4 regions of the Rhizobium hidalgonense genome follow, and region 1 is predicted to be linked to each of the others. Evidence: riboswitches for the same ligand, from Rfam matches in the RefSeq annotation. Region 1 holds a riboswitch; each other region holds the start of a gene.
The links. A riboswitch is a leader RNA that binds a small molecule or an ion and turns the genes downstream of it on or off. The one in region 1 is predicted to bind thiamine pyrophosphate.
Positions count from the first base shown of each region.

Region 2: it holds a riboswitch for thiamine pyrophosphate, as region 1 does, so the genes downstream of both, thiC (phosphomethylpyrimidine synthase ThiC) here and FFM81_RS32505 (phosphomethylpyrimidine synthase ThiC) in region 1, are expected to answer to the same signal.
Region 3: it holds a riboswitch for thiamine pyrophosphate, as region 1 does, so the genes downstream of both, FFM81_RS01490 (YkoF family thiamine/hydroxymethylpyrimidine-binding protein) here and FFM81_RS32505 (phosphomethylpyrimidine synthase ThiC) in region 1, are expected to answer to the same signal.
Region 4: it holds a riboswitch for thiamine pyrophosphate, as region 1 does, so the genes downstream of both, thiM (hydroxyethylthiazole kinase) here and FFM81_RS32505 (phosphomethylpyrimidine synthase ThiC) in region 1, are expected to answer to the same signal.

Region 1 covers NZ_CP054030.1:268,231-275,773, forward strand. The annotation lists gene FFM81_RS32475 (CrpP-related protein) at 395-652, shown strand; gene FFM81_RS32480 (hypothetical protein) at 694-957, opposite strand; gene FFM81_RS32485 (helix-turn-helix domain-containing protein) at 944-1,177, opposite strand; gene FFM81_RS32495 (hypothetical protein) at 3,091-3,801, shown strand; one part of gene FFM81_RS32500 (IS3-like element ISRle4 family transposase) at 3,979-4,919, opposite strand; one part of gene FFM81_RS32500 (IS3-like element ISRle4 family transposase) at 4,919-5,168, opposite strand; TPP riboswitch at 5,299-5,410, shown strand; partial or broken gene FFM81_RS32505 (phosphomethylpyrimidine synthase ThiC) at 5,503-5,997, shown strand; gene FFM81_RS32510 (ParB/RepB/Spo0J family partition protein) at 5,933-7,543, opposite strand, start outside.
Region 2 covers NZ_CP054028.1:1,436,981-1,444,523, reverse strand. The annotation lists gene FFM81_RS28095 (thiazole synthase) at 1-531, opposite strand, end outside; gene thiS (sulfur carrier protein ThiS) at 534-731, opposite strand; gene thiO (glycine oxidase ThiO) at 722-1,702, opposite strand; gene thiC (phosphomethylpyrimidine synthase ThiC) at 1,704-3,530, opposite strand; TPP riboswitch at 3,623-3,753, opposite strand; gene FFM81_RS28075 (GNAT family N-acetyltransferase) at 3,889-4,335, shown strand; gene FFM81_RS28070 (ABC transporter ATP-binding protein) at 4,499-5,566, opposite strand; gene FFM81_RS28065 (hypothetical protein) at 5,559-5,810, opposite strand; gene FFM81_RS28060 (extracellular solute-binding protein) at 5,902-7,542, shown strand.
Region 3 covers NZ_CP054027.1:312,969-320,511, reverse strand. The annotation lists gene FFM81_RS01505 (ArsR/SmtB family transcription factor) at 1-169, opposite strand, end outside; gene FFM81_RS01500 (SDR family NAD(P)-dependent oxidoreductase) at 273-1,043, opposite strand; gene soxR (redox-sensitive transcriptional activator SoxR) at 1,278-1,742, opposite strand; TPP riboswitch at 2,005-2,118, shown strand; partial or broken gene FFM81_RS01490 (YkoF family thiamine/hydroxymethylpyrimidine-binding protein) at 2,109-2,234, shown strand; gene FFM81_RS01485 (ABC transporter permease) at 2,250-3,050, shown strand; gene FFM81_RS01480 (ABC transporter ATP-binding protein) at 3,047-3,859, shown strand; gene FFM81_RS01475 (ABC transporter substrate-binding protein) at 3,924-4,934, shown strand; gene FFM81_RS01470 (acyltransferase family protein) at 5,200-6,420, shown strand; gene FFM81_RS01465 (sugar transferase) at 6,588-7,325, shown strand; gene FFM81_RS01460 (F0F1 ATP synthase subunit epsilon) at 7,467-7,543, opposite strand, start outside.
Region 4 covers NZ_CP054029.1:92,722-100,264, reverse strand. The annotation lists gene FFM81_RS29335 (invasion associated locus B family protein) at 5-622, opposite strand; TPP riboswitch at 1,305-1,401, shown strand; gene thiM (hydroxyethylthiazole kinase) at 1,452-2,255, shown strand; gene thiE (thiamine phosphate synthase) at 2,252-2,887, shown strand; gene thiD (bifunctional hydroxymethylpyrimidine kinase/phosphomethylpyrimidine kinase) at 2,884-3,717, shown strand; gene FFM81_RS29315 (GNAT family N-acetyltransferase) at 3,917-4,399, shown strand; gene FFM81_RS29310 (glycoside hydrolase family 3 N-terminal domain-containing protein) at 4,416-5,438, shown strand; gene FFM81_RS29305 (ABC transporter substrate-binding protein) at 5,482-7,128, shown strand; gene FFM81_RS29300 (ABC transporter permease) at 7,184-7,543, shown strand, end outside.

The sequences.
Region 1 (7,543 bases):
CGAAGTTCAATCCAGAGTGCAACTCGACGAAGTTGGAACTTCATTACAACACCCTATCCCGGTTTTCTCGGACTCGGGAGCTGTCAACGTCGACAGCAGTGGTATGACAATGATGCCATTCGCATATGCCACGGCTCGAAACTCACAGCCTCGCCGCGATGCATCGGAAGCACATGATACTGTGATGTGCAGCATGGCTGGGAGGTGGTCCGACGAACATATAGCTGCGACGGGGGGTGTGGAGCGATATGAGCGCGGTGATGAACGAGCCTGGGATGCATGTCGCGGACAGACCTTGCACTCGAAAACTGTCCCAAATTAACCCATTAATATGCATTCGCTTGCATGCGCGGGCCGCGATGCTACCGTCGCCGACATCGCGGGGGAATCGCGGATGACAATTGAAGAGCTGATCGATATACAGGAAGTAGGCTCAAGGGCACGGGTGCTCGGCCTGAAGGCTCACGAAAACCCATACCTCGCCGCCCATAGGATGCCTACTGGTGATGCCAGTGCCCTTGGGGATTGGCTTGCGCGTCACGACGCGTGGAAGTTCGGTTGGGAAGCGGAGGACGCTAGCCGCGAAGGTAGCATTGCCGCGCACTTCAAGAAGTTGATCTCGACTGCAAAACAACGGGCGCCCGATGCCTAGCGTTATTGACGGTGGTTAGCTAGCGATGAGCTGGGTCCCCGTCACAGCGAAGGATCCGTATCAGGAGCACGCTGGACTTCAGGTGAATACCAAACTTGCGACTCCACGTTAAACTTCAGGCGCTCAGCAATAAGATCCGGCCCAGCTGGCTGGACGAGCACGTCCAGCCGTATTTGATTACCCCTGATAATGCGCCGGAGTTGAACAGCATGCGATTGAAGCGCGACCCGTGAGTTGCTGCACCGATCTTCCTTGAAGAGGTGCAGTCCTGGAAGAAGCTGTTCAACGATTTCAGCGCGGCGCATCGCATATCTTTCCTAGAATCCCTAGAGCGGATGCCGTCCTTCGGATCCTCGACGCGTCGAAATCCGCGTCATTCTCCAGAGCTGCCACCTCTGCCACAGTCAGACCAGTAGTTTCTGCAACGTCATCCAGCGAATAGCCGCGAGCCAGGCGAGCTTCTCCAAGCAGAGCACCAACGGACGGGGCAACTTGGGATTTCGTAACATTCGAGACCATGTTCATGTCGTTTAAGGCTCCTTTTGGCGGCCGGAAAACGTGCATCCGTTTTTTAGTTCCACCACTGCCGACCGCGTCCAGCAACGGACAGTTTCTTCGAAATCCGCGGGCGCTCTTTCTATCAGTTTGTGCGACGGAGTATAGGTCTGACGCGATGAAGGACGGACAACCCTTGCATGGCAGCCGACGAGAGGTGACCCGCTCCCAACTGCGGCGCAAACTCGCGACGGCCGACAAACAGCTTCCTATCTTGCACGAGCGTTCGCGCGGTGGGAAGCTCATGGGGAGTGATGCACCGATCATTCCGACGCGGAGAGCAATGGACAAACATTCGAGGATTGCCTCGGCGCGAAACGCTCATGGCGCGCAGGTTTGGCCAGAGGGTATGAGAAATCTCTCGGGCTCTGTTGATCGGCCGTCGTCTCGAAGAGATCGCCGGAGAACGGCGCGTCGAGATCAAGCGCGGCCTGAGCTCAAGGCCCCTTCATCGTCTTGGCACCTTACTGGTTTTGTCGAACTTCGAGCGCCCAGAGAGAGAATTCGAGAGCAAACCCAGCATTGTGTGGCATTCCCGCCTCACCTCTTGAAGACGAAGTCCTTGACGTTCGCAAACTTGACGAGCTGAAAGGGAACGCAGATCTTCTTTTCGACTTTTTCGCCCATTGGCAGGCTTGAGTGCGGTATCGAGCGAGCCTTGCCCTGGCGGGCGGAATCCTGGAAAATGGTAACGTCGAGATCGCGGGCCTGCGTAGCATCGGCGCGCCCGACGACGATGACTTGGTCAAAATCCTTGCCGGTCTTTGAAACGTCTGATCACGCCGTGGCTGGATTGCGGCAGACGGCTTTCGGGCGTGCCCAGTCAAGCATGCGGTAGAACGGCTCAACCAATGGCGACTTCGGTCTGCTGACCTGGCCCGCAGGCGCCGCCCGATGATGGCCTTGTATCGCCCAACGTTTCGACCAGCAAGAGTTTTCCTTAGCGGTTCGAGAGCTGCCATTTCACCCAGGCCCCAAAGCCATGAAGTCAATATGTGTACCTATGTGTGCAACGTTATATTATATAACTTACGAATTGTTGGGCTAATATGTACCTCTGTTCCGAGCTATGAAAGATATACTATAAAATATATCGGGCTCATCTGTTGCGTTGCTGATGGTTTTCATGAACTGTCCTGGTTGGGAGGTACGATAGTGCACCACAGCCGGCGACATCATCGTCGGGAGGCTTGCACAAGGAGCACGATGACATGGGTCAAAAAAACCAATCAGACAAGCGCCTTGGCTACTCGCATCTGCGGTTGGCAACCATCGACGGCGTGTCGCTGCCTGGTCTGCAATTGTCACTCGACCGGCAGGAGGGCTCTGGGTCGACGAAGAAGACCTTTTTCCAACAATGGCTCCTGGATTTTGCTTTCGGTTGCGAGCTATTTTATCCGATCCAGCTATATGAACATCTCGCAACGAGCGAGGGCGACGACAAGGGCGCTGAACCTTTAAGTGAGAGTTACGAGTATAGAGTTGGGAGAATTCGGACCGGCCGCCACGTTCCTCATTTGGAATCCACGTCTCTCGGGTTTCCATATTCCAGAATGGAAGCACCGGCTCAGTCGCCGACGCTTGCAAACTCGAGCAACAGGTCGGCGAGGGGATGGAGGATATCATGGAAAACATGGATGCGACGCAAGCAAAGGACGGCTCGGGCACACAGATTTCAACAGGTGCGAACCAGCACGGCAGGAACATCGAAAGATGGTAAGAATGTCTTCGGGAACCTGACCGTTATACGGTGCACGCAAGCCGCAGTTCAAATCCTGCTGCCGTTATCATATACGCTGACAATGCTCGCTCACCAGCAAAAATCAAGGAAATTTGACCCGCAAGGTTCGCCCAATTATACTGCAGAAAGGATTTCATTCTCCATGTCATTATGTTCTGCGAAATGCATTCGCATAGCCGCACTTGCAGCGGCCGCCATCGTGCTGGGCACCCAGATCGCAATCGCGCAAGAACCGTCTATAGGGTCTCAGTGGCTGAACACGCCGGCATCTCGAGTGGGAGCGCTTGCGGTCCTCCAGACCTTGAATGCCAATCTCCTGAGTAACGCCAGTGCTACGTTGACCCTTGACCGCTGGTGCGCCGCGCATAAGCTCGCACCGGAAGGGTCCAAGATCGTAGCTCAGCGTGTGGGCGGGCAAGGCAAACCGGCCGATGAGCACATCCGTGAACTTCTGACCGTCGGCCCCGGTGAGCTTATCGCTTATCGCCGCGTGCGCCTGGTCTGCGGAGACCGCGTCTTGTCCGAAGCCGACAACTGGTATGTACCTGCGAAATTAACTGCTGAGATGAATCAGGTGTTGAATACCAGCGATATCGCGTTTGGCAGAGCCGTTCAGGCTCTCAATTTCACTCGCACAAACCTGTCTGCCAAGTTGCTCTGGTCCCCTCTATCCGAAGGCTGGGACATGGACGGCTTAATAGCGCATGAAACAAGTTCCCTTAGCCTGCCGCCGTTCCTGCTCGAACATCGCGCCGTACTGAAGCTTCGAGACGGCACGCCGTTTAGCACCTTGGTCGAAAGCTACACGGACAAAGTACTAGACTTTCCAGTTCCGCGCCTGCTTTCTCAATAGCGCTTCGGTATCTCGGTACAATTGGCGAACTACTCGGAATAAATCGATTGCCACGGCATGCGATAAGTGCGCTTGTCTTGTGGAAGCGTGCCGGCCGGACGATTGCCCTTGTCCGTCGTTTGATCGCGGGCTCCACGCACGATAGCCTGAGTGTCACCTTGACCTTGCCCCCAAGTTTTATCCAGTCTTGAGTTCGCTCCAGCGGTTTTTGGTTGCTGTTGTTGGTTCGGTAGCGGCGGGTTGCGGTGCGGAGCCATTTCGGCTGCGCAGCACCGCATCACGTCGCGGGTTGAGTGTCTGAGCGAATTCGGCCGGTGTCAGCCAGCCAAGGCCTGAATGCGGGCGTTGATCGTTGTAATCGCTACGCCAGTTTGAAAGCGCAGACCGGGCGTGAGCAAGCGACGAGAACAGAGTTTCATTCAAGAACTCGTCTCGCAGCCGCCCGTTGAAGCTTTCGATAAAAGCGTTCTGGATCGGTTTTCCAGGCGCGATGTAATGCCAGTCAACCTTGGTCCGGTCCGCCCATTGCAGGATCGCGTTGCTGGTGAACTCGCTGCCGTTGTCGCTGACGATCATCCTCGGCTTGCCGCGCTCCTCGATAATCCGGTCAAGCTCCCGTGCGACGCGAAGACCGGAAAGCGATGTATCGGCGACGAGCGCCAGGCACTCCCTCGTGCAATCATCGACGACGGTCAGAATCCGCAACCTGCGCCCATCGGTGAACTGATCCGACACGAAGTCTAGCGACCAACGATCATTGGCCACCATCGGCACCAGCATCGGCGCTCGCGTGCCTATCGCTCGCTTGCGACCGCCGCGCTTGCGCACTGTCAGTTTCTCCTCCCGATAGAGCCGGAAGAGCCTCTTGTGGTTCACGAGGTGACCCTCCCGCCGGAGCAGCACATGAATGCGTCGATATCCGAAGCGGCGACGTTCATGCGCCAACGCCTTCATTCGCTCGCGAAGCTCATGATCATTGTCGCGCCTGTTCTCGTAACGGGCCGTCATTCGGCAAAAACCAATGGCTTTACACGCCCGCCGTTCGCTCATCTCATGATGGCTCATCAGATGCGCGACAGCTTTCCGCTTGGCCGCGGGCGTCACCACTTCTTTCCCAAAAGGTCTTTCAAGGCAGCATTGTCGAGCATCGCATCCGCCAGGAGCCGCTTCAGCTTCGTGTTCTCGTCCTCAAGCGTCTTCAGCCGCTTGGCCTCGGACACCTCCATGCCGCCGAACTTGGCCTTCCATTTATAGATGCTAGCATCGCTGACGCCATGCTTGCGGCAAAGCTCCGAGACCGGCGTGCCTGCCTCGTGCTCCTTCAATATGCCGATGATCTGTTCGTCTGTGAAACGATTGCGCTTCATCCTCTGGTCCTCTCAAATGGGCCAGAGCTTACTTCAAAATGGATTATTTCAACGGGGCAAGGTCAACCTGCATCCCCAAGCCATTGCAGTTGTCGCTTGACAGCTCCTTCGGCAAGCCTCTACCCTTTTTCGCATTCACCAGGGGGGTCCCGGCAAGGGGCTGAGATACTGCTATCGCGCGCAGTGACCCGTTGAACCTGATCCAGTTCATACTGGCGTAGGGACGGTGCAAGCGCTCGAAGGCAGTGGATTCACGCGTCGAATCCGTGCCGGCGTCTTTTCATCATTCCGGCTGAGGACTGGGTCTCCAATCGAAAACTTGGAGCCTCAAACCATGAATATCGCCGCAAAGAATATCACCCCATCCGTCACCACCGGCCCCTTGCCGGCATCCAGGAAGATCTACATTCGGGGGGACGTCCATCCCGACATTAGCGTGCCGATGCGCGAAATCAGCCTGCATCCGACATCGGGCGAGCCGCCCGTCGTCGTCTACGACTCGTCCGGCCCCTATACGATCGAGGGCACCGAGATCCGCATCGAACAAGGGCTGCCCTCACTGCGACGTGACTGGGTTCTCGCCCGCGGCGACGTCGAGGCCTATCAGGGCCGTCATGTCCGTCCCGAAGACAACGGCTTTGCCAGCGGCGAAAGGCTGACGCCCGAATTCCCCGCGCTACGCCAGCCGCTGCGCGCAAAGGACGGCAAGGCCGTCACCCAGTTCGCCTATGCGCGCGCCGGTATCATCACGCCGGAAATGGAGTTCATCGCCATCCGCGAAAATCTCGGCCGCAAAGCGAGGGCCGGAGCCATGGTCCGCAGCGGCGAACGTTGACCGACTTTGCGGCGGCATAGGCGAGCAAATCGAGAAGCGTTGCGGTCGGCTGCTCCAGGCACCATTCCCAAAGATCGTGGGGATTGCCGGGAATGGTGTGGCCGTAATTCTCCCTGAGATCGTCCATCGTCACGATGCCCTTGCAGGCTGCCGGGTTCTTGATGCTGGTTTCGAGCTTTTCGCTCGTAAGTTTCACCTCAAGGCACGTTTCGTCTGTGCTGCCGTAAGGATGGAACAGGCTCGCAAGCATTGCGTGAACTACGGCGGCAAGGGCGACGTCCGGATTCTGCGCAAGCTCGGCGCGGATGGCGGCGGTCTTCTGTGCCGTCAATTCCTGAGCGAATGCAGCCGAGAGCGAGAAGGACGGTTCAGGCTGCGTCTCAGGCCGAGGGCGAACGGGTTCGCTGCTCTCGTCCGTACCTTCGGCCGGCTCGTCCTGCTCCTCGGGCCGGATCAATCCGCGCTCAACCGACAGCTTGCCGTGATAGTCCATCAGGACGTAGCAACCGGCCTTGGCGACGTCTTCGAGATCATAGATTTCACCTCTGTCGGCAAGCGCCGCCATTTTGGCCTGAATGGATTCGGCGCGGGGTTCGGCCTCGTCGTCGGCAACACCTGCCTCGATCAATTCCGCAAGCTCGGCATATTCTCCCTCTAGCCGGTCCAGTTCGGCCTGCTGCTCATCGGTCATGGGGACGTCCTTGGGATAGACCCGCGACATGTAATGCGCTTCCTGCGGAAGTTCGCTGACGCATTCCACCCATTTCCAGCCATCGGCACGAAGCTTTTCCGCATCTGCTTCAAGCTTCTCCACCACAAGCCTTTTGACAAGGGCGACATCGAGGGCGTAGCCGCTGTTTTGTTCATCGAAGAGGTCGCGTTTGACCGCTCCCCCTGAGGTTTCGTAGACGTCGATCCCGCCGATGAACCTGATGCGCTTGTCGGTGGCTTTCATGGCCTCCGACTGCAATGCGGACTTGATCGACCGGCTATCGCGGTTCCAGGACGGCAGGCCGTTCCAGACCTCCACTTGTTTTACGTGATCGTCGGACACGGTGAATGCGGAAAGCTGGTGGAAGCTCATTTCCTCGTTGCGGAAAAGGTTGAGCAATACAGGCGAGACACGAGCGAGCGCCAGACGCTTGCGCACCATGGTTTCGGTCGTGCCGAAGCGAGCGGCGATATCCTCGACCGGCTTTCCGCCGTCGGCCAGGACGCGGAACGCCTCGTATTCATCAACCGGGTGCATTGCCTCACGGCTGGTGTTTTCGATCCGGCTAATTTCGGTCGCATCGGCCCCGCTGCGCTCCTTGCATTCGACGGGGTAATCCTTGGCGATTTCACCGGCCTCGGCCAAAAGGTTGAGGGCGGCGAGCCGGCGACCGCCTGCGGTCACGAAGAAGCGTCCTCGCTTGTCACCCTTGCGGACGACGATGTTTTGCAAAATCCGGTAGCCATCGGCGCGGATGGTCGCGGCCATTTCCGCAATGCCTTCCTTGCTGTAGGTCTTGCGGACATTTTTGGGGTCGGCGTACAGCTT
Region 2 (7,543 bases), on a different replicon from region 1:
GTCGGGAAAATGCGCCCGCATCGATCGAAGGGCTGCGAGATTTTGTGGTCCCGCCGCAGATCCGATCGGCGCGCACCAGGGCATCAGCACCTGGCATCCGGCGTCGATCAGACGCTCGGCAACGACCAGATCGTCCGTCGTATAGGGAAAGACCTGAAAGCCTTCGGCGGTCAGGATGCGTGCCGCTTCCACGAGCGCAAAGACATCCGGCTGCAGCGTGTCATGATTGCCGATCACCTCCAGCTTGATCCAATCGGTGCGAAACACTTCCCGAGCCATCTTCGCCGTCAGCACCGCCTCGGACACGCCATGGCAGCCGGCGGTGTTGGGAAGAACGTGAACGCCGAGCGCACGGATCATCTCGAAGAAAGCCCCGCCATTGCGCCCGCCCGCCATTTCGCGGCGCAGCGACACGGTGACGATCTCCGTTTTAGAGCGTGTGATGGCTTCGGTCAGGATCGCCGGCGAGGGGTAACGCGCGGTGCCGAGAAGCAGACGCGATGCGATTTGGCTTCCGTAAAGGTCAAACATGCTCAGCCTCCCTGCATCGGGGTCAGGATCTCGATCCTGTCATTATCGTTCAGCATATGCTCTTCGCGATCCTCGCGATGAACCAGTTCGCCGTTGACGGCGGTCGCCAGCCAGTCGCCTTCGTAACCGAGTGCGGTCAGAAGCTGCGAAAGCGTGGTGGCGGCGATTGTCTGGGCTTCGCCGTTGATGATCAGCTGCATCGGACGTTCCTTTGCTTCGGTTCTTTGGAAAAAACGAGATCGGCGGCCTCGGCCGCCATGGCCGGCGCCAGCAGAAAACCGTGGCGATAAAGGCCGTTAAAGATGACGACCTTTCCCTCGCGCGCAACGCGCGGAAGATTGTCGGGCAGGGCAGGGCGGATGCCGGCGCCGGTTTCGACGACGGCGGCGTCGCCGAAGGCCGGATGCAATGCATAGGCCGTGTTCAGCAGTTCCATCAGCGAGCGTGCCGTGATTGGTCCGTCGGAGTCGGTCTCAAGCATCGTCGCACCAATCATGAAAAACCCGTTGCCGCGGGGAACGATATAGACGGGAAAGCGTGGATGCAGCAGGCGGACGGGCCGCGCGAGGGTCACTTCTTCGGTATGGAGGTAGAGCATTTCACCCCGCACGCCGCGCAGGTCGCGGCTTTGCCCGATGCGGGCAGCACCGGTACAGTCGATGATATCGGAGAAATCGCCGTCGCTCACAGCCGTGTCGGTAAAGACGACGCCGTTTGCCGACAGTTGCTCTTTCAAGCTGCGCAGCGCCTCACGAGGGTCCAGATGCGCTTCGCGTGGGAAGAACAGGCCGTGCCTGAAACGGCCGGCGAGCATGGGTTCGAGTGTCGCAATATCCTGCTCTTCAACCCATTGATAACCGGTCGTGCGGCTTGCAAACCGCTTCAGTTCGCCGTGGTCGCGCGTCGAGGCGACGACGAGCGTGCCATTGCGGACGACGTTGCCGGGCAGGATCGCTTCCCATCGATCGGCGGCATCGAGGCCGCGTGTCAGCACGGCCTCATCGGCACTTTCCCGCTCGCACCAGGGCGCCAGCATGCCGCCGGCGAGCCAGGAAGCCGCATGAGCGAAGTTCGGCTGCGGGTCGAAGACCGTGACATCAGCACCGCGGGCATGCAGTTCGCGGGCGACGGTGAGGCCGGCGACGCCGGCCCCTCTAACAAGAACACGCATTTCAGTCTGCGCCCTGCGTGTGGGTATCGATCGGCATATAGAGATCGCCGCCCTCGCGGTATTTCGCCGCCATCGCGTCCAGCCCCTCCTTTTGCGCTTCGGCGCGGATGTCATGCGATATGCGCATCGAGCAGAATTTCGGGCCGCACATCGAACAGAAATGCGCCACCTTGTGCGCTTCTTTCGGCAGGGTCTCGTCATGGAAGCTGCGGGCGGTTTCGGGATCGAGCGACAGGTTGAACTGGTCTTCCCAACGAAATTCGAAGCGCGCCCGCGACAGCGCGTCGTCGCGCAGGCGGGCGGCCGGGTGCCCCTTGGCAAGGTCGGCCGCATGGGCGGCGATCTTGTAGGTGATGACACCGGTCTTCACATCCTTGCGATCGGGCAGTCCAAGATGCTCTTTCGGCGTGACGTAGCAGAGCATGGCCGTGCCGAACCAGCCGATCATCGCCGCACCGATGCCGGAGGTAATATGATCATAACCGGGCGCGATATCGGTGGTGAGAGGCCCCAGCGTGTAGAAGGGCGCCTCGCCGCAAACGGCAAGCTGCTTGTCCATATTTTCCTTGATCTTGTGCATCGGCACATGACCGGGCCCCTCGATCATTACCTGGCAGTCTTTGGCCCAGGCGATCTTCGTCAGCTCGCCGAGCGTTTCGAGTTCGGCAAATTGCGCCGCATCGTTGGCATCGGCGATCGAGCCGGGGCGAAGACCGTCGCCGAGCGAGAAGGAGACGTCATAGGCCCGGCAGATGTCGCAGATCTCCTCAAAATGCTCATAGAGGAAGCTTTCGCGGTGATGATGCAGGCACCACTTGGCCATGATCGAACCGCCGCGTGAGACGATGCCGGTCACGCGATTGACGGTGAGCGGGATGTAGTGCAGCCGCACGCCGGCATGGATGGTGAAATAGTCGACGCCCTGTTCGGCCTGTTCGATCAGCGTATCGCGATAGACCTCCCAGGTAAGGTCCTCGGCAATGCCGCCGACCTTTTCCAGCGCCTGATAGAGCGGCACCGTGCCGATCGGCAGCGGCGAATTGCGGATGATCCATTCGCGGATATTGTGGATGTTGCGGCCGGTCGACAGATCCATGACCGTATCGGCGCCCCAGCGGGCCGCCCAGACCATCTTCTCGACTTCTTCGGCCATCGAGGAGGTGACCGCGGAGTTGCCGATATTGGCGTTGATCTTCACCAGAAAATTCCGGCCGATGATCATCGGTTCGCTTTCGGGGTGGTTGATATTGGCCGGGATGATCGCCCGGCCGGCGGCGACTTCCCGGCGAACGAATTCCGGCGTCACATGATCCGGAATATCGGCGCCGAAGCTTTCGCCGTCGCGCACCAGCGCGTCGGTGCTGGCCCTGCGGCCAAGATTCTCGCGAATGGCGATGAACTCCATCTCCGGTGTGATGATGCCGGCCCGCGCATAGGCGAGCTGGGTGACGGCCTTGCCGTCCCTGGCCCGCAGCGGCCGGCGCCGCCCTGGGAATTCCGGCGTCAACCGGTCGGCGCTGACGAAGCCGTTGTCTTCGGGGCGGACATGGCGGCCGTCATAGGGTTCGACATCGCCTCGGGCCAGCACCCAGTCGCGGCGCAGGGGGGGCAGGCCCTGATCGATGTGGATGTCGGCGCCTTCGATCGTGTACGGACCGGAGGAGTCATAGACGACGACAGGCGGTTCGCCCGCGGTCGGGTGGACGCTGATTTCGCGCATCGGCACGCGGATATCGCTGTGGATATCTCCCGGGATATAGATCTTCTGCGATGCCGGCAGCGGGCCGGTGGTGACGGTCGGGGTGAGATTGTTTGCGGCAATGGTCATGGTTTTGAGGCTCCAATTGCAGTTGGAGACCCAGTCAATCAGCCGGAATGATGAAAAGACGCCGGCATGGATTCCACGCGTGAATCCGACGCCTTCGAGCGCTTGCACCGTCCCTACGCCAGTATGAACTGGATCAGGTTCAACGGGTCACTGCGCCACAACAGGCAAAGCCGTATTGTCCAGCAGTATCTCAGCCCCTTGCGGGACCCCCCTGGTGAATGCCGACAACCGTAAAGCGCGGTCGCTGATTGTGTCAAGCTTACAACTTCGCGTTCCGATTATAACCTCCGTCTCGGGGCCTGTTGCGTTACCGGTCGAACTGCGGCAAATGTCGTTTCACTCAACGTCAGGTGGATTTATGTCGTTTCGGATTGAACGTCTTGCGCTAGAACATCTCAATGGCGCCGCCGCTGTACTGGTCGGTGCCTATTCGGGACCGCCATGGAACGAGAATTGGTCGCTTGAAGCGGCGGTTGAAAATGTCAAAACCGTGCTTGAAACGCCCAGATCCATCGCCCTTGCGGCCATCGACGGAGGCAAGGTGCTGGGGATTGCATTGGGTATACGACAGCGGCGCCATGCGGGTCCGGTCATTTATCTTGATGAGCTTTCGGTGCTGCCTGAAGCGCAGGGTAGGGGAATAGGGACCGCGCTCCTGTCGGCCGTTTTTGAAGCAGCAAAGGCCGAAGGATGCAACAGCGTCTGGTTGGTCTCGCAGCGAGACGGTGCCTTGTCGAAATTTTATCAGCGCTGCGGATTCGCCGTCGGCGGCAATCTTGGCCTCTACTCCAAATCGAGCGCGTAGCGGTTAGGGCTGTATTGGCCTGTCATGAGGGGGAGCGGAAGAATGCAAGGCCCGTCACCCGCTATTCCACTTTGAACAATTGGTTTTAGAGCTGAAAATTGACCTGACCTCGCCCTGAATTTCCACCCGGCGGCGATTGGGGTCTCAGTGGTTTTTTGGGCGGTCAATCCGGCCGCAACGTCTTACCCGATTCCCCATCGAATAGATGAAGCTTTCCTGGTCGGGCAGTAATCGTCGCGACCTGCCCCGGCACAAAATCGTGACGGTCGGAAAGCACCGCGACAAGCTCGCCGGACCCGTAGCGCAGGAAGACCATCGTCTCATGGCCGGTGGGTTCGGTGACGTTCACGGTCGTGTCGAGGCCGCTTTGGCTGAGCGACAGGTGTTCGGGCCGCACGCCGAGCAGCACGGCCTGTCCGTCGGTCGCCTGCGGGGTGAAACCGAGCGCAATCTCGTCGCCGGTCTCGGTGACAAAGATCGCACCGTCGGCCTTGTAGCGGCCTTTCAGCAGATTCATCGACGGCGAGCCGATAAAGGCTGCCACGAATGTATTGCGGGGACGATCGTAGAGTTCGAGGGGAGTGCCGATCTGTTCGACCTTGCCGCCCTGCATCACGACGATCTTGTCGGCCATGGTCATCGCTTCGACTTGGTCATGGGTGACATAGATCGTCGTGGTTCTCAGCCGCTGGTGCAGTTCCTTGATCTCCTTGCGCATCTGCACGCGCAGCTTGGCGTCGAGGTTCGACAAGGGTTCGTCGAACAGGAAGACTTGCGGCGATCTGACGATCGCTCGTCCCATTGCCACGCGCTGGCGCTGCCCACCCGAAAGCTGGCGCGGATAGCGGTCGAGATAGGGTACGAGGTCAAGCGTTTCGGCCGCCGCCTGCAGCCGCTGCTTGATGATATCGGCCGGCTGCTTCTGCAGACGGAGCGCAAAGACCATGTTTTCGGCAACGGTCTTGTGTGGATAAAGCGCATAACTTTGAAAGACCATCGCGATGTCGCGATCCTTCGGCGGCAGATTGTTGACGATCTTTCCGCCGATCGAGATGGTGCCGCCGGTGATGCTTTCGAGCCCCGCGACCATGCGCAACAACGTCGATTTGCCGCAACCGGATGGGCCGACCAGCACCACAAATTCGCCGTCGCGAATGTCGATATCGACGCCATGCAGAATATTTACGGCGCCATATGCCTTCCGCGCCCCTGAAACATTGACTTCAGCCATGTGCCTCCCAATCGCCTTCCTGCCACCCCTGGGCAGTCCCAAGAGCAATGTTTTCTCGACAATATTCCAAGGCATCAGGCTCGGCGAAATCGCCCTCGGCCCCTGCCTGAAATACCGTCAGACCTCCTCCATGAAACGTTTCATTTGTTATTGACATTTCCCGCTTGCCGTCTAATTCTCGCTGCCGAGGCCGAGAGGAGCGGTTTTCAACAAGAATATGAAACGTTTCATTTCTTGTTACCAAATAGTTCTGCGCGAGACCAGTCCCAAAATCGGACCGGAGCCAATCCGGAAAGACCGGCTGGCGGCAGCGCACAAACGTGGAGGAGGAAAGCATGAAAGTTGAAATATACGATGCATTGATGCGCAGTCAGGCAAGCCGCCGCGATGTCCTGCGCGGAACGGCAAGCGTCGCGGCACTGCTTGGTCTATCGGGCGCGATGGGCGGACTTCCCGGCATGGCGTTCGCTGCCGATGATCTGCGCGCCCAGATCCTGCAGATTCCCGGCGTCGGCAAGGGCTCCCCAACGGATGCAGACTGGCAGAAGGTCGGCGAGCTCTGCCTCGGCCCAACCAAGGCCAACGTCAAGCAGGGCGAATTCGCCGGTGTCGAGCTGACCTTCATGGGGCTCAACAATCAGAACCTGCACAACTTCCTGTTCCGCGGCTTCCTGAAGCCGTGGGAAGCCTATACCGGCGCCAAGATCAACTGGATCGACCTTGCACAGGCGGACTACAACGCCCGCCTTCAGCAGTCGATCGCGACCGGCACGGTCGATTTCGACATTCTGGAAATGGGCGCACCCTTCGAAGGCGATACGGCCGGGCGAGGGCTTCTGGATGAGATGCCCGACTGGGTTGCAAAGCAGATCGAGGCCGACGACCTGGTGAGCTACCTGAAGCCACCGGTCGGCACCTGGGACGGCAAGACCTATCGCGTGACGATCGACGGCGACTGCCACACCTTCGCCTATCGCAAGGATTATTTCGGCGAAGGCTCGATCAGCGGCATGGCCGAGCCGCCGAAGACCTGGCAGGAGGTCAACGCCGCCTCCAAGGCGCTGATCGGCAAGACCGATCCGCTGACCAGTCAGCCGGCCTACGGCTATCTCGACCCGCTCAAGGGCTGGGGTGGTTTCGGCTTCTATTTCATCGAGAACCGCGCGACGGCCTATGCCAAATATCCTGGCGACCCGGCCTGGCTGTTCGATCCTGAAAACATGAAGCCGCTGGTCAATAACCCTGCATGGGTCCAGGCGATCCAGGACGTCTTGGATCTGATCGCGGCAAAGGCCTATCCGGCCGATCAGATCAATGCCGATCCCGGCACCACGGCCTTCTCGCAGTTCCTGGCAGGCACCGGCGCAATGCTGATGTGGTGGGGCGACGTCGGCTCCGGCGCGCGCACCTCGGACACCTCGGTCGTTGGCGATGTGGTGGGCTTCGGTATCAACCGCGGCTCGAACCGGGTCTACAACCGCAAGACCGGGCAATGGGAAGACAAGTATAACGAAGCGCCCAACATGGCCTATCTCGGCTGGGGCATCTATGTCACCAAGCAGGTCTCCGGCGACGAGAAGAAGCGCAAGGCGGCCTGGTCCGCCGCCGCCCATCTCGGCGGCAAGGATCTGTCGCTGTGGACGTCGGCCTATCCCTCCGGGTTCCAGCCCTACCGCCAGTCCAACTTCAACTACGACGAATGGGAAAAGGCAGGTTACGACCGCGCCTATATCGAGGACTATCTGGGTTCGAATGCGGACAGCTACAACCACCCGAACGCCGCCATCGAACCGCGCATTCCCGGTATCTTCCAATATTACTCCGTCGCCGAAGACGAATTGGCAAAGGGTTTTGCCGGGCAATACAAGTCGGCGCAGGAGACCGCGGATGCGATTGCGGCCGCCTGGGAAAAGATCACCGACCAGATCGGCCGCGACAGCCAGCTGAAACTCTATCGGTCGAGCCTCGGGCTCTGAC
Region 3 (7,543 bases), on a different replicon from region 1:
TATTTTCGATTTCACCGACCGTCCGCTCCTGTTTCGCCAGTATGCAGAGGATCAGAAGGCGGGTGTGATGCGCCAAAGCCTTCAGCAGATCGCTCGCTTCATGGGCTTTTCCAGCGAGTATGTGCAAGTCCTGGCCGGTCATCCCCGGCTCCGGTTTAGGCAACGGCATTCGATATCTCGGAAGGGAGAAAGTGTAGTCAATCAGCACAATAGCATATTCGCACAAGCGAATTGGTCAATAGCGATGAAATGCCAAAAAAGGTCCAAACAAATCAGCAGATAAGCTGTCCGCCATTGATCTCGATCACCTGGCCGGTAATGTATCCCGATAGTAAGGGAGCCGCCAGGAACAGATAGGCGGGAGCGCAATCCTCCGCCGTGCCGAGCCGCTGCAGGGGGATGGATTTCCGGGTTTGCTCCAGCTTTTCTCGGGAGGAATAGCGCTCGTGGAAATCCGTCTCGATCGTTCCCGGCGAGACGCAGTTGACGCGGATGCCATCCGGGGCAAGCTCGCGGGCAAGCGCCTTGGAATAGGTCGCAACGAAGGCTTTCGAGGCCGAATAGATCGAGGAGCCGGGGCTGCCGCCGGTCAGCGCCGAGATCGATACGGTGTTGACGACGGCAGCACCCTCGGCCGCCTTCAATGCCGGCAGCAATGCGCGCGTCAGCGCCACCACCGACGTCTGGTTCAACCGTATGACCGCCTCGTACTCCGCGTCGGTCAGCGTGGCAGCGGGAAAACGGCCAAGCATGGTGCCGGCATTGTTGACGAGCACATCGACCCTGTCGAAGAAACCGAGAACATCTTCGGCAAATTGCGCCGCCCCGCCGGCGGCGGAGAAATCGGCATGCAGCAGCAGCGCCCGTCTTTCCGATTCAGCCGTCAGCAGGAAATCCGGCAGGTCCCGCCCCGGCTTGCGCCCGGTATGGACGATCACCTTGGCACCGCAATCCAGGAACTGCCGAGCGACTTCGAGGCCGATGCCGCGGCCGGCGCCGGTGACGACGACATTGCGATTTTCGAACAGTCTGGGATGAAACACGAAGCCGTCCTCTTAGAGCATGACGCCGAAAAGTGTGAGCGGTTTTCGGACGACGTCATGCTCTGGCTCTAGAATTTGGAACAGGATTCAGATTTGAGGCCGACACGGCCTAAAATCATCCTGTTCTAGCGGCCAGTGCCGCCGGTTGCAGCACTCGCCCTTAACATATGAGCGCGCCGGCCGAAAGAAAGGAGCGTATCGATCTTTCCGCGGGAGCTCGTCTAAACCCCTTGCTTAGCTTTCGGTCTCCAGCAGCCGCGCCCCCGGCCCTTCCTTGCCGAGCCGGTCGCCGGGATTGCGCAGCGGACAGCTATCGACCGACAGGCAACCGCAGCCGATGCAGCCGGTCAGGCGGTCGCGCAGCAGGCTGAGCCGGCTTATTCGCGCGTCGAGATCGTCCTTCCAGCGCGCCGACAGCGTCTGCCAATCGGCGGCCGTCGGCGTGCGCCCCTGCGGCAGAGATTCGAACGCCGCCTGGATTTCGGCAAGCGGAATGCCAACCCGCTGCGCCACCTTGATGATCCCGAGCCGGCGAAGCACATCACGCCCATAACGGCGCTGGTTGCCGCGGGTGCGAATGCTCGAGACCAACCCCCTGGTCTCGTAAAAATGCAGCGCCGAGACCGCAATGCCGCTGCGTTCCGCCACCTCGCCGACCGTCAGCAGCTTGCCGAGCGGAGTTGCAGGAATCCTATCCATTGCCTCTTGACCTCAATATTGGTTGAGGTTTTATATCTCTTGCTCCAGCAATCGTAAAGCCCAATCGGGCGCTCGCACCTTATGCCGATATTGCCGCCTGAGGCAGCAAGCTGTCGTCCCGTTCCCGGCAGGTACGGGACCGCCGAGGACCACCCGAGCGGGATCCCGCTCGGGTGTTTCCCTGACATTGGGTCCCTTCCGACCACGCGGACCGGTTGGCAATTTTGCGGTTGCCGGAAGAAAAGCCGGGTGATAGTTTCCGCCGAAATAACAGGGGAGCTCCGTATCGCCGGGGCTGAGATGTGAGGCGCAAACCTCTGGACCCTTCAAAGCTGATCTGGGTAATGCCAGCGGAGCGAGGTTCAGATGGTCTCAGGCGCACAAGTGTCACTCTATCCGATGTCCGGCAATTTCGTCGGCATCATCCGCGATGCCGTCACGGCGCCCGATCCCTATCGCGACCGGCTGCGCATCGAGACCGACCATATATCCTGAAATCGAGCGCTGATGACACCGTCGCAACCTTCCCGCCTCGCCGCGCTCGGCGCCGCTCTCACCCGGGGCATACCCGCCTTGCTCGCAGGCTGCGCCTTTTTGGCGGCATGGGAACTCTATGTCGATCTTTCCGGGATCAAACCGTCCATCCTGCCGGCGCCTTCGCGCATCGTCACCCAGGGCTGGCTGAACCGCGAGGCGTTGATCGCAAATACCTGGCCGACGCTCGGCGCCACACTCGGCGGCTTCGCGCTGTCGCTGGCCTTCGCCTTCGTCGCATCGATCCTGATGGATTTCATGCCCTTCATGCGCCGGGCATTGCTGCCGATCTTCATCGCCAGCCAGACCCTGCCGCTAGTGGCGATCGCACCGCTCGTCGTCCTCTGGTTCGGTTTCGGCCTCCTACCGAAGATTCTGCTGGTGGCGCTCGTTACCTTCTTCCCGCTGCTCGTCGCCCTGCTGCAGGGCTATGAATCGACCGACCGCGACATCGCCGAATTGCTGCATTCGATGAAGGCGAGCCGCTGGCGCATTTTCCGCCTGGCACGGCTTCCCTCCGCGCTGCCCTATTTCTTCGCCGGCCTGAGGATCTCGATCACCTATGCCGTCGTCGGCGCGATATTTGCCGAATATGCCGGCGCCGCCCGCGGCCTCGGCATCTACATTCTCAACGCCAAGAACAATTTCCGTCCCGATCTCGTGCTCGCCGCCGTCCTCGTCAGCGCCGTGCTCACCCTCTGCCTGTTCGGGCTGACGCTATTGATCCAGCGCCTGCTGATGCCCTGGCAACCATCCGGGGAGCGGCGCCGATGAGCGACAGAATGGTTGAACTGCGCAATATCTCGAAATCCTTCGACGGCATGCAGGTGCTGGGCGATATTTCGCTCAACGTCGCAGACGGCGAATTCGTCTCGATCGTCGGCCCGTCCGGCTCCGGAAAATCGACGGTGCTGCGACTGCTGACGCAGGCACTTCGTCCCGATTCCGGCGCACTGCTTTTCAACGGCACGCCACTGGAACAGGCACCGCATGCCTTCGCCTTCATGCCACAGCGCGATGCGCTGATGCCCTGGCGCCGGATCATCGACAATGCGGCACTTGGCCTCGAGGTGCGGGGCATGGGCCGACGGGCTGCCCGCAATGTTGTGGCGCCCCTGTTCGAAAGCTTCGGTCTTGCCGGCTTCGAACACCATTATCCCTCCGAACTGTCAGGCGGCATGCGCCAGCGCGCCGCCCTGCTGCGCACCGTCGTCCAGACCCAGGACATGCTGCTGCTCGACGAACCGTTCGGCGCGCTCGACGCGCTGACGCGCACGCAGATCCAGGAATGGCTGCAGGGCATGTGGACGGAACACCGCTGGACGGCGCTGCTGATCACCCATGATGTTCGCGAGGCCGTGTTCCTCTCGGACCGCATCTACGTGCTTTCGGCCCGCCCGGCGCGTATCATCCGTGAATTCCGCGTTCCCCTGCCCCGCCCGAGAAGCCTTGCCGATCTCGGCTCGCCGGCGGCCCAGGCGATCGAAACCGAAATCCTGCAAACCCTGCTTCATCCGCTGGAACAGGATGATTTTAGGCCGATCGGCCTAAAATCGGAATCCTGTTCGAATTTAAAGAGTTAGAGCATGATGCCGAAAACAGCTCACGCATTTCGGCACCATGCTCGAGAGACCTGAGGAGGTCACAATGCTGCTTCTCACCCGTCGCCAGACGATCTTCGCCGCCATCGCGGCAAGCCTTGTCGGCCGGCCTGCCTTCGCCCAGTCGGCGCCCGCAAAGGCTCGCATCGCACTCGACTGGACGCCCAACACCAACCATATCGGCATCTATGTCGCCAAGGCGAAGGGCTTTTATGCCGCGGCTGGCCTCGATGTCGAAATTCTTCCCTTTGCCGATACCAGCGCCGGAACGCTGGTATCGAACGGTGTCGCTGATTTCGGTATCAGCAGCGAGATCGAGGCGATCACGCAGCGCGCCGCCGGCGGCGACGTGAAAATGGTCTACGGCGTCGTCCAGACCGAAACAGCGCGGCTGATCTTCAAGGGCGGACGCGACGACATCAAGAGCCCCAGGGACCTCGACGGCAAGACCTATGGCGGCTTCGGCGGCACGTGGGAAAGCGCGTTGGTCTCTGCGATGATCCGCAATGATGGCGGCAAAGGCGAGGTCAAGACTGTCACCCTCGGCACCTCCGCTTACGAGGCGCTGGACAACGGCTCGATCGACTTCACCCTGGAGATCTATACCTGGGAAGGCGTTGCTGCCGAATTGGAAAACAGGAAGATTGCCCGGTTCCACTATTCCGACTATGGCATTCCAGACGAGCAGACCACGGTCATCGTTTCCAGCGATACCTATCTCTCGGCCAATCGGGACAATGCCCGCGCCTTCATTCAGGCGACGCGAAAAGGTTATGCCTATTCCATCGATCATCCCGACGAAGCCTGCGCGCTGCTGATATCAGAGAGCAACGGCGCGCTGATGAATACCGAATTGGTGAAAGCTTCGCAGACGGCACTGATCGAAGGACACTTTTTGAAGTCCGAGGCCGGTGTGATCGGCACCCTCGATCCGACAAAGGCCGATGCGATCGGCGGCTTCCTGGTCGAGAACGGCATTCTGGTCGATGCGAATGGCGCCGCACTCAAGGACAAGCCGGACTTTTCGACCTTTTATACCAACGAACTGCTGGACTGAGCTCAGCCCCGACCTTGCCCGCCGCGGCGTTCCACGGCAAAGTCCTCGGGCACTGCATGATTTCTTAAATCGGAATCGGTATAAGAAAAATGATGCAGCATTCAAAGTGTTACAGCGCCTTTGCGCATCGCTAGAGCAATCCCAGGAAAAGCGCGACGTGGTTTTCCGTCCGGGATTGCGTAAAAACAAAGGGTAGAGCGGTTCGGCGCTTCCGTGAGAACTTGAACCGCTCTAGGACCGCGCGGCGCTGTAAGGCGAGGACAAGATGCGACAACAGGAGCGACTGGCCGGAGCCGACTTTCTGCGCGCAACGGCCTGTCTTCTGGTGCTTGCCCATCATCTGACGCTCCGGCTGGATATGCGCAGAATTCCCGACGAATTGGGGCCGGCCGCAAACATCCTCCGCTTCGGCAATTTTGGCGTCGCCATCTTCTTCGTGCTCAGCGGCTTTCTTCTTGCCCATCCCTTCTGGCGCGCGCTCGACGCGGGCGGCAACATGCCGAGCCTTGGCCATTACACGATCCGCAGAGCGGCGCGCATCGCACCGGGCTTCTGGGTGGCCGCAACCGTCAGCTTCGCCCTCAGCCTGACGCTGCTTGCCCTACCGCTGACGCCGGAGTTGACACTTCGCTACGTCTCCGGGCTGATGTTCATGAGCCAGTGGCATTGGCGCACATTGTTTCCCGTCGAAGCCGACGGGCCGCTGTGGTCCATTCCCTTCGAGGTCACCAGCTATGTGCTCCTGCCGATCTGCTTTCTCCTGCTGTTTCGTTTGCCTCTTCTCAGGCGGCATCCACTGCTTGCCCGCGTCGCCTGGCTTTGCGTCATCGCAGGCGTACTCCTCGTCCATCTGCTGATCCTCACCGTCTTTCCGCTGGACGACATCGGACGCGGCTGGGATTACGGCCTCCAGGGCGGGGCGAAGGAGTGGATGCCGAGATTTAATCCGATCGGCTTCTTTTCCATCTTCGCCCTCGGCGCGTTCGCCGCCGGCGTCGAGGGCATGCTGAGAAGACGGTCCACCTTCTGGTTCGATGCTGCAGCGCTGCTGGCCCTTGCCGTTGCCGGCTACCGCCTCGCCATATCGCTCGGCGGCACCCCTGAAGCTTACGGCTGGCTCGGCATGCCCTATGGCTTTCCGGTCTTTCCCCTGGCGATCGCAACGGCGCTGGTTTCGCTCTGTCATTCACAGCACCTGGGCAGGCTGCTCGACAATGCGCCCGTCCGCTACATCGCCAAGATCTCCTTCGGCATCTATATCTGGCAGGAGATCATCCTGATATCGATCCAGAGGCTCGACCCCGGCTCGTTCGGCGTGTCCACGGAAAATGTCGTCACCGGCTGGCTGCAGTCCTGCGGACTGGCGGCCACACTGGTCCTTCTCGTCGCCAGCCTCAGCTACCACCTGCTGGAGAGACCGGCGATCGACCTCGGCAACCGCCTGACATTCAACCCATCCAATCGGGCTACTCCTTTCAAAGTATAAATTTCCGACCATTTCAACTAAGGCGCTAAGGTTAATGGCGTAATACTCCCATTTTTGGCTACTTTATGATTACGGGATTCTTATTTATACCGATGACAAACGATACATGACGATGTATCTGTCTCCCTACAGTTCAGTATCGCATCTAAACTTGTGGGCCTTGCGTAATGAATGCTTATACTTCGAAGACGAATTCACGCTTCGATCCGTCTCAGCGTCAGGACAAAATCAGGTCCCTGGTTGTCGCGAATTCCAACATTCGCCAGCCGGACAGCTTTTCGCCTGTCGACAGAAAGATGGCTACGCGACTGGGCGTCAAGCGGCTGTTCGACATCGTCGCCTCAGTCAGCGCCCTCACCGTGCTGGCGCCATTTTTTCTGGCGATCGCGCTCTTCATCAAACTCGACGATGGCGGTCCGGTATTTTTTCGGCAGATCCGCTGGGGCCTGAACGGCCGAAAGATCGTGGTCTTCAAGTTCCGCTCGATGCGCGCCGAAGATTGTGATCCGAGCGGCATTCAGCAGACCGTCGAGGGCGACAGCCGGATGACCTCCATCGGAGCGGTCCTCCGAAGGACCAACATCGACGAGCTGCCGCAGCTTTTCAACGTGCTTATCGGCGAGATGTCGCTGGTCGGTCCGCGCTGCCATGCGATCAATATGCGTGCTGCCGGCAGGCTTTACGAGGAGCTGGTGCCGGACTACCACCAACGCCACATCATGCGCCCCGGCATTACCGGCCTTGCGCAGACACGCGGCTGGCGCGGCCCGACGGCGCGACCGCTGCAAGCGCGCGCCCGCATCGCCTGCGATATCTACTATGTCCGGAATTTCAGCCTGTTGCTCGACTTGAAGATTTTATTGAAGACACTGGTCATCGAGCTGCGTGGCGGCACCGGCTTCTGAGACGCGTTGATAATGCGACGGTCCTAGCCGGTTTTTCGCCAACAGGCAGCCCGATGGCGCTGCCGTCCGCCTGCCGACAGGTCAACGGACGCAAAAAAGGCGGCTGTTGCAGCCGCCTTTGATCATCGCAGTCGATTGCGATCAGTCCTGTTGAACGATGCCGCTCAGATGCGTCAGTTCCATGATGAAGTGCTCGAGCTTCGACTTGTGTTCGTGCA
Region 4 (7,543 bases), on a different replicon from region 1:
TCGGCTACTTCGCGGCGATGGACTGGAGTTCGTCGAGGGCCGGTTTCAGCCCTTTCAGCGAGAAACGGATATTGACGTCCTGGCCGTTCATCAGCCGCACCAGCCCTTCGGCACTCGCGCCCTTTTTCAGCGCCGCGGCCGTCTTGGTATCCAGCGCCAACTGCGCCCAGCATCCGGTCTGGTTGCAGTTTCGGTAATCGAGCCTGGCGACGGGCTTGCCGTCCGCCTTGATCGACAGGCCCGAGGGCAGGAAGACGTTGAGCGGCAGAAGGGCAGTCAGCACCAGCGGCGGCTTGCCCTTGTCGGCCTTGCCTTGGGAGCCGGCCGGCAATGCTGAAATCGCCAGCGTCAGGATATTGACCGGCTTGCCGTCCTTGGCGACTTGCGCGACCTGTGCGACCTCGCAGGCCTCGGTGCCTTCAGCACCGGTGCAGCGATAATACCAGTCGTCGAATTTCTGTGATCTTATTGTCGGCGCCGATTGGGCCGGCGCCTGCACCTGTTCTTGATCCGCTGGAACGGCAGACTGCGCAAAAGACGGATTGGCACAAACAATATATATCAAAGCCGGGGCGATCGTCCGGAGGCCCCGCTTCATGCCGCTTTTCGAAAAGTATCTCATTTAAAATGCAACTTCAGGAAGATTTTATTCACGTGGCCAGTCATATCGCTACAATCCGCACCTCGGTCAACCTTAACGTGTCAGCACGGTAAAGTTTGCGTTAGGTATTTACTTCGCGTTCTGGGAGATTCCGTCCAGTCTGCCCGAGACCCCACTCTCGACGACATCGCCCGCCGATTCCAAAATTAGAATGAAACCGAGTGGCGAGGCATAGGAGACGACACGCAACTTACGCGAAGCTGGCCATCAGCTCGTTCTCATTGAAAATCAGGCGCATAGGCGGACGGGATGAATAATTCCGCGCTATCGGAAATCCATAGGATTTTGCGGAAGATGAGCCGCACTCATTTTGAAGAAGAGACGTTCCCAGGCGCTGGGATCATTTCCAATACTGCGCGCAAATACAGAGATGTATTTTAGAAATTCATTGCACCACCGGTTGCTATTGTTGTTCTTTCGTAAAAAGAGAGCACAACCGAATGGCGAAACGGTAATGCCGGCGTTGCTCGGAATGGAATCCGCCGATAACATTCGGGAAAATCATGTTAGCCGCGAATCGGCGATGCTGATCCTTCCTCTCTCGTGAAAGGCCGAGTTGCAGGGAACGATTTCACGCGCGGCGCAGCCGCAGGACTGTCATTTTCGAGATGACATCCGCCCCGTTCTCTGCGAAAAAGAACGTGATGAGAGACAGGGGCGTTCGTCGGAAGACGGGCTGAGAAGCACCCTTCGAACCTGAACCGGATAATGCCGGCGGAGGGAGTCGCTCGGGGTCGCGGTTTTGCCCGCACGAATTGCCCCGTGCCCGCCCCCGCCTGAAAGGGGCCACATGCAGACCAGGACCACGCCAGGAGCCATGCTGAAGGCGATGCGCGACAAGCCGCCGCTCGTTCAGTGCATCACCAATTACGTCGCGATGAATGTCGCCGCCAATGTTCTCCTGGCCGCCGGCGCCTCGCCGGCGATGGTGCATGCGGCCGAGGAAGCCGGCGAATTCGCCGGTATCGCCAATGCGCTGACCATCAATATCGGCACGCTGTCGACGCAATGGATCGACGGCATGCGGGCGGCGGCGAAGGCGGCGACCTCCGCCGGCAAACCCTGGGTGCTCGATCCGGTCGCCCATTATGCCACGGCGTTCCGCCGCGATGCGGTCGCCAGTCTGCTGGCACTCAAGCCGTCGATCATCCGCGGCAATGCTTCGGAGATCATCGCCCTTGCCGGCGGCGAGAGCCGCGGCCAGGGCGTCGACAGCCGCGACCCGGTCGAGCAGGCCGAAGGTTCGGCGCGATGGCTGGCTGAGCGGCAGCAGGCAGTGGTTGCCGTGACCGGCGCTGTCGATTTCGTCACCGACGGTCAGCAGGCAGTGCGCATAACGGGCGGCTCGGCCCTGATGCCGCAGGTCACTGCGCTCGGCTGCTCGCTCACCTGCCTGGTCGGCGCCTTTGCTGCGACCGCACCGGACGATCTGTTCGGCGCGACGGTCGCAGCGCTTGCAACCTTCGCCATCGCCGGCGAGGAGGCAGCGCTCGGTGCCGCCGGGCCCGGCTCCTTCGCCTGGCGCTTCCTCGATGCGCTCAACGCGCTCGACGCCGAAACACTCGACGCCAGAGCAAGGATATCGGCCGCATGAAGCATTTCGATCTTTCGCTCTATCTCGTCCTCGATCCCGAACTCTGTGCCGGGATCGGCATGGTCGAGACCGCCCGCCTTGCCGTTGCCGGCGGCGCGACGATGGTGCAGTTGCGCGACAAACGGGCCGGTACCACCGCGATGGTTGAGACCGGCCGCGCCTTGAAACAGGCGCTCGATGGCACCGGCGCCCTGCTGATCGTCAACGACGATGTCGAGGCGGCAATCGCCATCGGTGCCGACGGGTTGCATATCGGCCAGGAGGATATGGATGCGTTGACGGCGCGGGGGATGATCGGCCCCGAGATGATCCTTGGCCTGTCGGTCGAGACCGAAGCGCTTGCCGCTGCCGTCGATCCCAGCCTGGTCGATTATACCGGCGTCGGACCGGTCTTTGCGACGCCGACCAAGGCCGACCACAAGCAGCCGATCGGTTTTGACGGTCTGGCGAGGCTGGTGACTGCCTCGCCGGTGCCGTCGGTGGCGATCGGCGGCCTCAAGGCGGAGCATGTGGCCGAAGTCTTTGCCGCCGGCGCCAAGGGGCTTGCCGTGGTCTCAGCGATCGCAGGCACGCCGGACCCAGAAGCGGCGACACGCCGCATCGCCGCAGAAGTCCGAAAGGCCCGCGCATGATCCGCAACGTCCTCTCCATCGCCGGCTCCGACCCCTCGGGCGGCGCCGGCATCCAGGCCGATCTCAAGGCCTTTTCCGCCCGCGGCGTCTACGGCATGGCGGTGCTGACGGCGCTGACGGCGCAGAACACCCAGGGTGTCAGCGGGGTGCATCTGGTGCCGCCGCAATTCGTCGCCGACCAGATCAATGCCGTCTTTGCCGATGTACGCGTCGATGCCGTCAAGATCGGCATGATCGCCAATGCCGGCATCGCCGAGGCCGTCGCCGCAGCCCTTTCCGCCTCTCTGGCTGCAGCACCGGCCGACCGGCGCGCCATCCCTGTCGTCATCGACCCGGTGATGATTGCCAAGGGCGGCGCCGCCCTGCTCGCGCCCGAAGCGGTCGACGTGCTGACCCGCCGGCTGCTGCCGCTTGCCACCCTTCTCACCCCGAACCTGCCTGAGGCCGCCGCCCTGCTGCATCAGCCGGTCGCAACCGACCGCGCCGAGATGGCGGCGCAGGCCGAGCAACTGCGTGCGCTCGGCCCCGCCGCGGTGCTGGTCAAGGGCGGCCATCTCGACAGCGACGAGAGTCCCGACGTGCTGGCCACCGCCGGCGGTCTGCACTGGTTCGAAGCTTTGCGCGTGCCGACCAAGAACACCCATGGCACCGGCTGCACTCTGTCGAGCGCGCTGGCCGCCGAACTCGCCAAGGGCGCCCCGGTGCAGGAGGCCGTCGCCATCGCCAAGGATTACCTCGCCGCCGCGGTCGCCGCCGCCGGAACCCTCACCGTCGGCTCCGGCCATGGCCCGGTGCAGCATTTTCATGCGCTTTGGAAAGACAGCGAGTGAGCCGACCTTCTTAACAGCTTCACAAATATCATGACTGCGCTCAAGAACGGCCCGGCCTCCCCGGGCCGTTTTGCGTTCCCCTATCGGCCCAGCAGCCCCATTCAAAAAATCCCTGTTGACAAGCCCGGCGAGATAGCCAAGTCTATCTCATTAAAAGGGTATACATTCCGCAATAACGGAATAAAAGGAGGGATGACAGGTGCCAGACCTGCTTGTGAGCCTATATTCCACGGAACTCGCCGACCTGAAACAGAAAGCCGCTGATGCCGGCATCTCTGTCCGCCCAGCCCTCCCCCCGGAACTGCATCTCGTCACCGGCTGGGTGCGCGAACGCTTCAGCCAGAATTGGGCAAGCGAGGTCACCGTCGCCTTCTCCCGTCAGCCCGTTGCCTGCCTGATATCAGTCGAAGGCGGCAGGCTGCTTGGTTTTGCCTGCTACGACACCACCGCACGGGGTTTCTTCGGCCCAACCGGCGTCGATCCCGAAATGCGCGGCAGGGGTATCGGGCTCGCGCTGTTTTCCGCCTGCCTGCAGACGATGAAGGCGCTCGGCCATGCCTATGCATTCATCGGTGATGCCGGCCCGGTCGATTTTTACGCCAAGACCGCAGGCGCAATCACCATCCCTGCCCCCGACAGGGGCATCTACGAAGGCATGCTGCGAAGCACGCCGATCATCTGATCCCGGAGTTACAGAATTGTCCTCGACCCCACTCGCCCTTTTCGTCGGCCTGCCGAACCCTGCCATTTCGGATGATGAATTCGCCCTGTTCCGCGAGACCAATCCGCTCGGCCTCTTCGTCGGCCGCCGCAATCAGCGCGAGCCGGAGCAGACGAAGCGGCTGATCGAACGTTTCCGCGAGGCCGTCGGCCGCGACGACGCGCCCGTCTTCACCGACCAGGAGGGCGGCCGCGTCCAGCATCTCGACGCCGGCCCCTGGCCGCTCTTCCGCAGCTTCGGCCAGTTTGCCGAACTTGCCCGCCGCGATTTCGATCTCGGCAAAAAGGCACTGCGCCTTTCCTCCCAGGCCATGGGCGCGATGATGACGGAACTCGGCCTTTCCAGTGGCTGCTCGCCCGTTCTCGACCTCGTCTTCGAGACGACGAGCGCGGTCATCGGCGCCCGCTCTTTCGGCCCTGATCCCGATTTCATCGCTGCCCTCGGCCGCGAGGTGGTCGACGGCCTGCTCGAGACCGGCAACATGCCCGTGATGAAACACATTCCCGGCCATGGCCGCGCGACACTCGACTCCCATAAGGAGCGGCCGGTCGTCGATGCCAGCCGCGAGACGCTCACCGCCACCGATTTCAAGCCCTTTGTCGCGCTGAAGGACACGCCCTGGGCGATGGTCGCCCACGTCGTCTACTCGGCCTATGACGCGGAACTGCCGGCGTCGATCTCGCCTGTCATGTACAACGTGATCCGCAACGACATGGGTTATGAGGGCGTGCTGATCTCCGACTGCATCTTCATGGAATCGCTGCAGGGCACGCTGCCGGAACGCGTCAGACAGGTGCTCGACGCCGGCTTCGATATCGCCCTCCACAGCCACGGCGACATCCCCGAAAGCGAAGCCGCCGCCAAGGCCGCCCGGCCGCTGACAGAAGCCGCGCTGAAGCGCATCGCCGCCGGTAAAGCCCGCCTCGGTAATCTCAAGATCGACATCCACACCGCCCACGCCGAGGTCGAAAGCATGTTTGCAAGCGCGCCGGTCTCCTGACCGGCAGATTATTTTTCACCGCATAAGAAAAGGGGAATAGAACATGAAAAAATATCTTCTTGCCGCCGCAGCCCTGACGCTGTTTTCGGGATCTGCCCTGGCGCAGACGGTCCTGACCGCGAATATCGAACCGGCGACCACCTGGGTCCGCAACTTCAACCCGTTCAACCAGACCTCGGCGCGCCAGTCGACGCTCGACTTCATCTACGAGCCGCTTGTTATTTTCAACCGCTTCGACAGCAACAAGCCGGTCTATCGCCTGGCGGAAAGCTTCAAGCTCTCCGACGACCTGAAGAGCATCGATTTCAAGCTGCGGCCGAACCTGAAATGGTCCGACGGCAAGCCGCTGACGGCAGCCGACGTCAAGTTCACCTATGATTACCTGAAGAAGTTCCCGGCGCTCGACTTCGTCAGCATCTGGAGCTTCATCACCGACGTCAAGGCCGTCGACGGCCAGACGGTGCGCTTCACGCTCGCCAATCCGAGCTCGCTCGCCGCCGAGCAGATCTCGCAACTGCCGATCGTACCGGAACATGCCTGGAAGGACGTCGCCGATCCCGTCACTTTCGCCAACGAGAACCCGGTCGGCAGCGGACCGCTGACGGAGGTGCCGCGCTTCACCGGCCAGACCTACGATCAGTGCCGCAACCCGAACTACTGGGATAATGAGCACCTGAAGGTCGACTGCATGCGCTTTCCGCAGCTTGCCGACAACAACCAGATGCTGACGGCAACGGCCGACGGCACGCTCGACTGGGGCGTCTCCTTCATTCCCGATATCGACAATGTCTATGTCTCCAAGGACCCGGCGCATTTCCACTATTGGTATTCGCCAAGCAGCATGGTCGCCTTCCTGTTCAACCTGGAAACAGCGAACGAGAACAACAAGAAGGCCTTCAACGACCTGAAGTTCCGCCGCGCCGTCTCAATGGCGCTCGACCGCAAGACGATGATCGACGTCGCCGGCTACGGCTATCCAACGCTGAACGAAGACCCCGGCCTGATGGGCGAGCTTTACAAGAGCTGGGCCGACCCATCTGTTAAGGCCGACTTCGGCAAGTTCGCAACCTACGACGCCGATGCCGCCAAGACTCTGCTCGACGAGGCCGGCTATAAGGACAAGGATGGCGACGGGTTCCGCGATAATCCCGACGGCAGCAAGATCTCCTTCTCGATCATCGTTCCGAGCGCCTGGACCGACTGGATCGATACCGTCAATCTTGCCGTCGAAGGCATGCAGGCGGTTGGCATCGACGCCAAGATCGAAACGCCTGAAGAAGCCGTCTGGACCGGCAACCTCATCAACGGCACCTTCGATGCGGCGATCAACAGCCTGCCGGCCTCGGCCTCGCCCTATTACCCCTATAAGCGCGCCTTCAGCGCTTCGGACAAGGGCAAGACCCGCTTCACCGCGCAGCGCTGGTTCAATCCTGATGTCGAGAAGCTTGTCACCGAGTTCACCCAGACCGCGGATCTTGCCAAGCAGAAGGATGCGATGAACAAGGCACAGCGCATCGTCGCCGAAAACATGCCGATGATGCCGGTGTTCAACAATCCGAATTGGTATCAGTACAACACCAAGCGCTTCACCGGCTGGTCGACCAAGGAAAACCCCTTCGTCAATCCGTCGATCTCGCGGACCAATCCGGCACGCCTCTTGAACCTGCTGGCTCTCGAGCCGGTCAAGTAAAGCATTTTGATACCGGGGGCGGTGCCAGCGCCGCTCCCGTTACGACGGAGTCCCCATGGCTTTCCTGCTTCGCCGCCTGGTCTTCTACATGGCAGCCTTCATCGCGGCAGCGACGATCAATTTCTTCCTGCCCCGCCTGATGCCGGGCGATCCGGTGCAGATCATGTTCTCGAGCGCCGGCACCGAATTGCCGCCGGAAAGCCTGCAGGCGCTGAAGCTCACTTTCGGTTTCGTCGATGGCCCGCTCTGGCAGCAATACTTCACCTATCTCGGCAGTATCTTCACCGGCGATCTTGGCCGCTCGATCAAGTATTTCCCGCTGCCGGTCGCCTCGGTTCTCGGCCATGCCCTCGTCTGGACCGTCGCCCTGATGGGAACCGCGACGATCGTCAGCTTCACGCTCGGCACCTTCCTC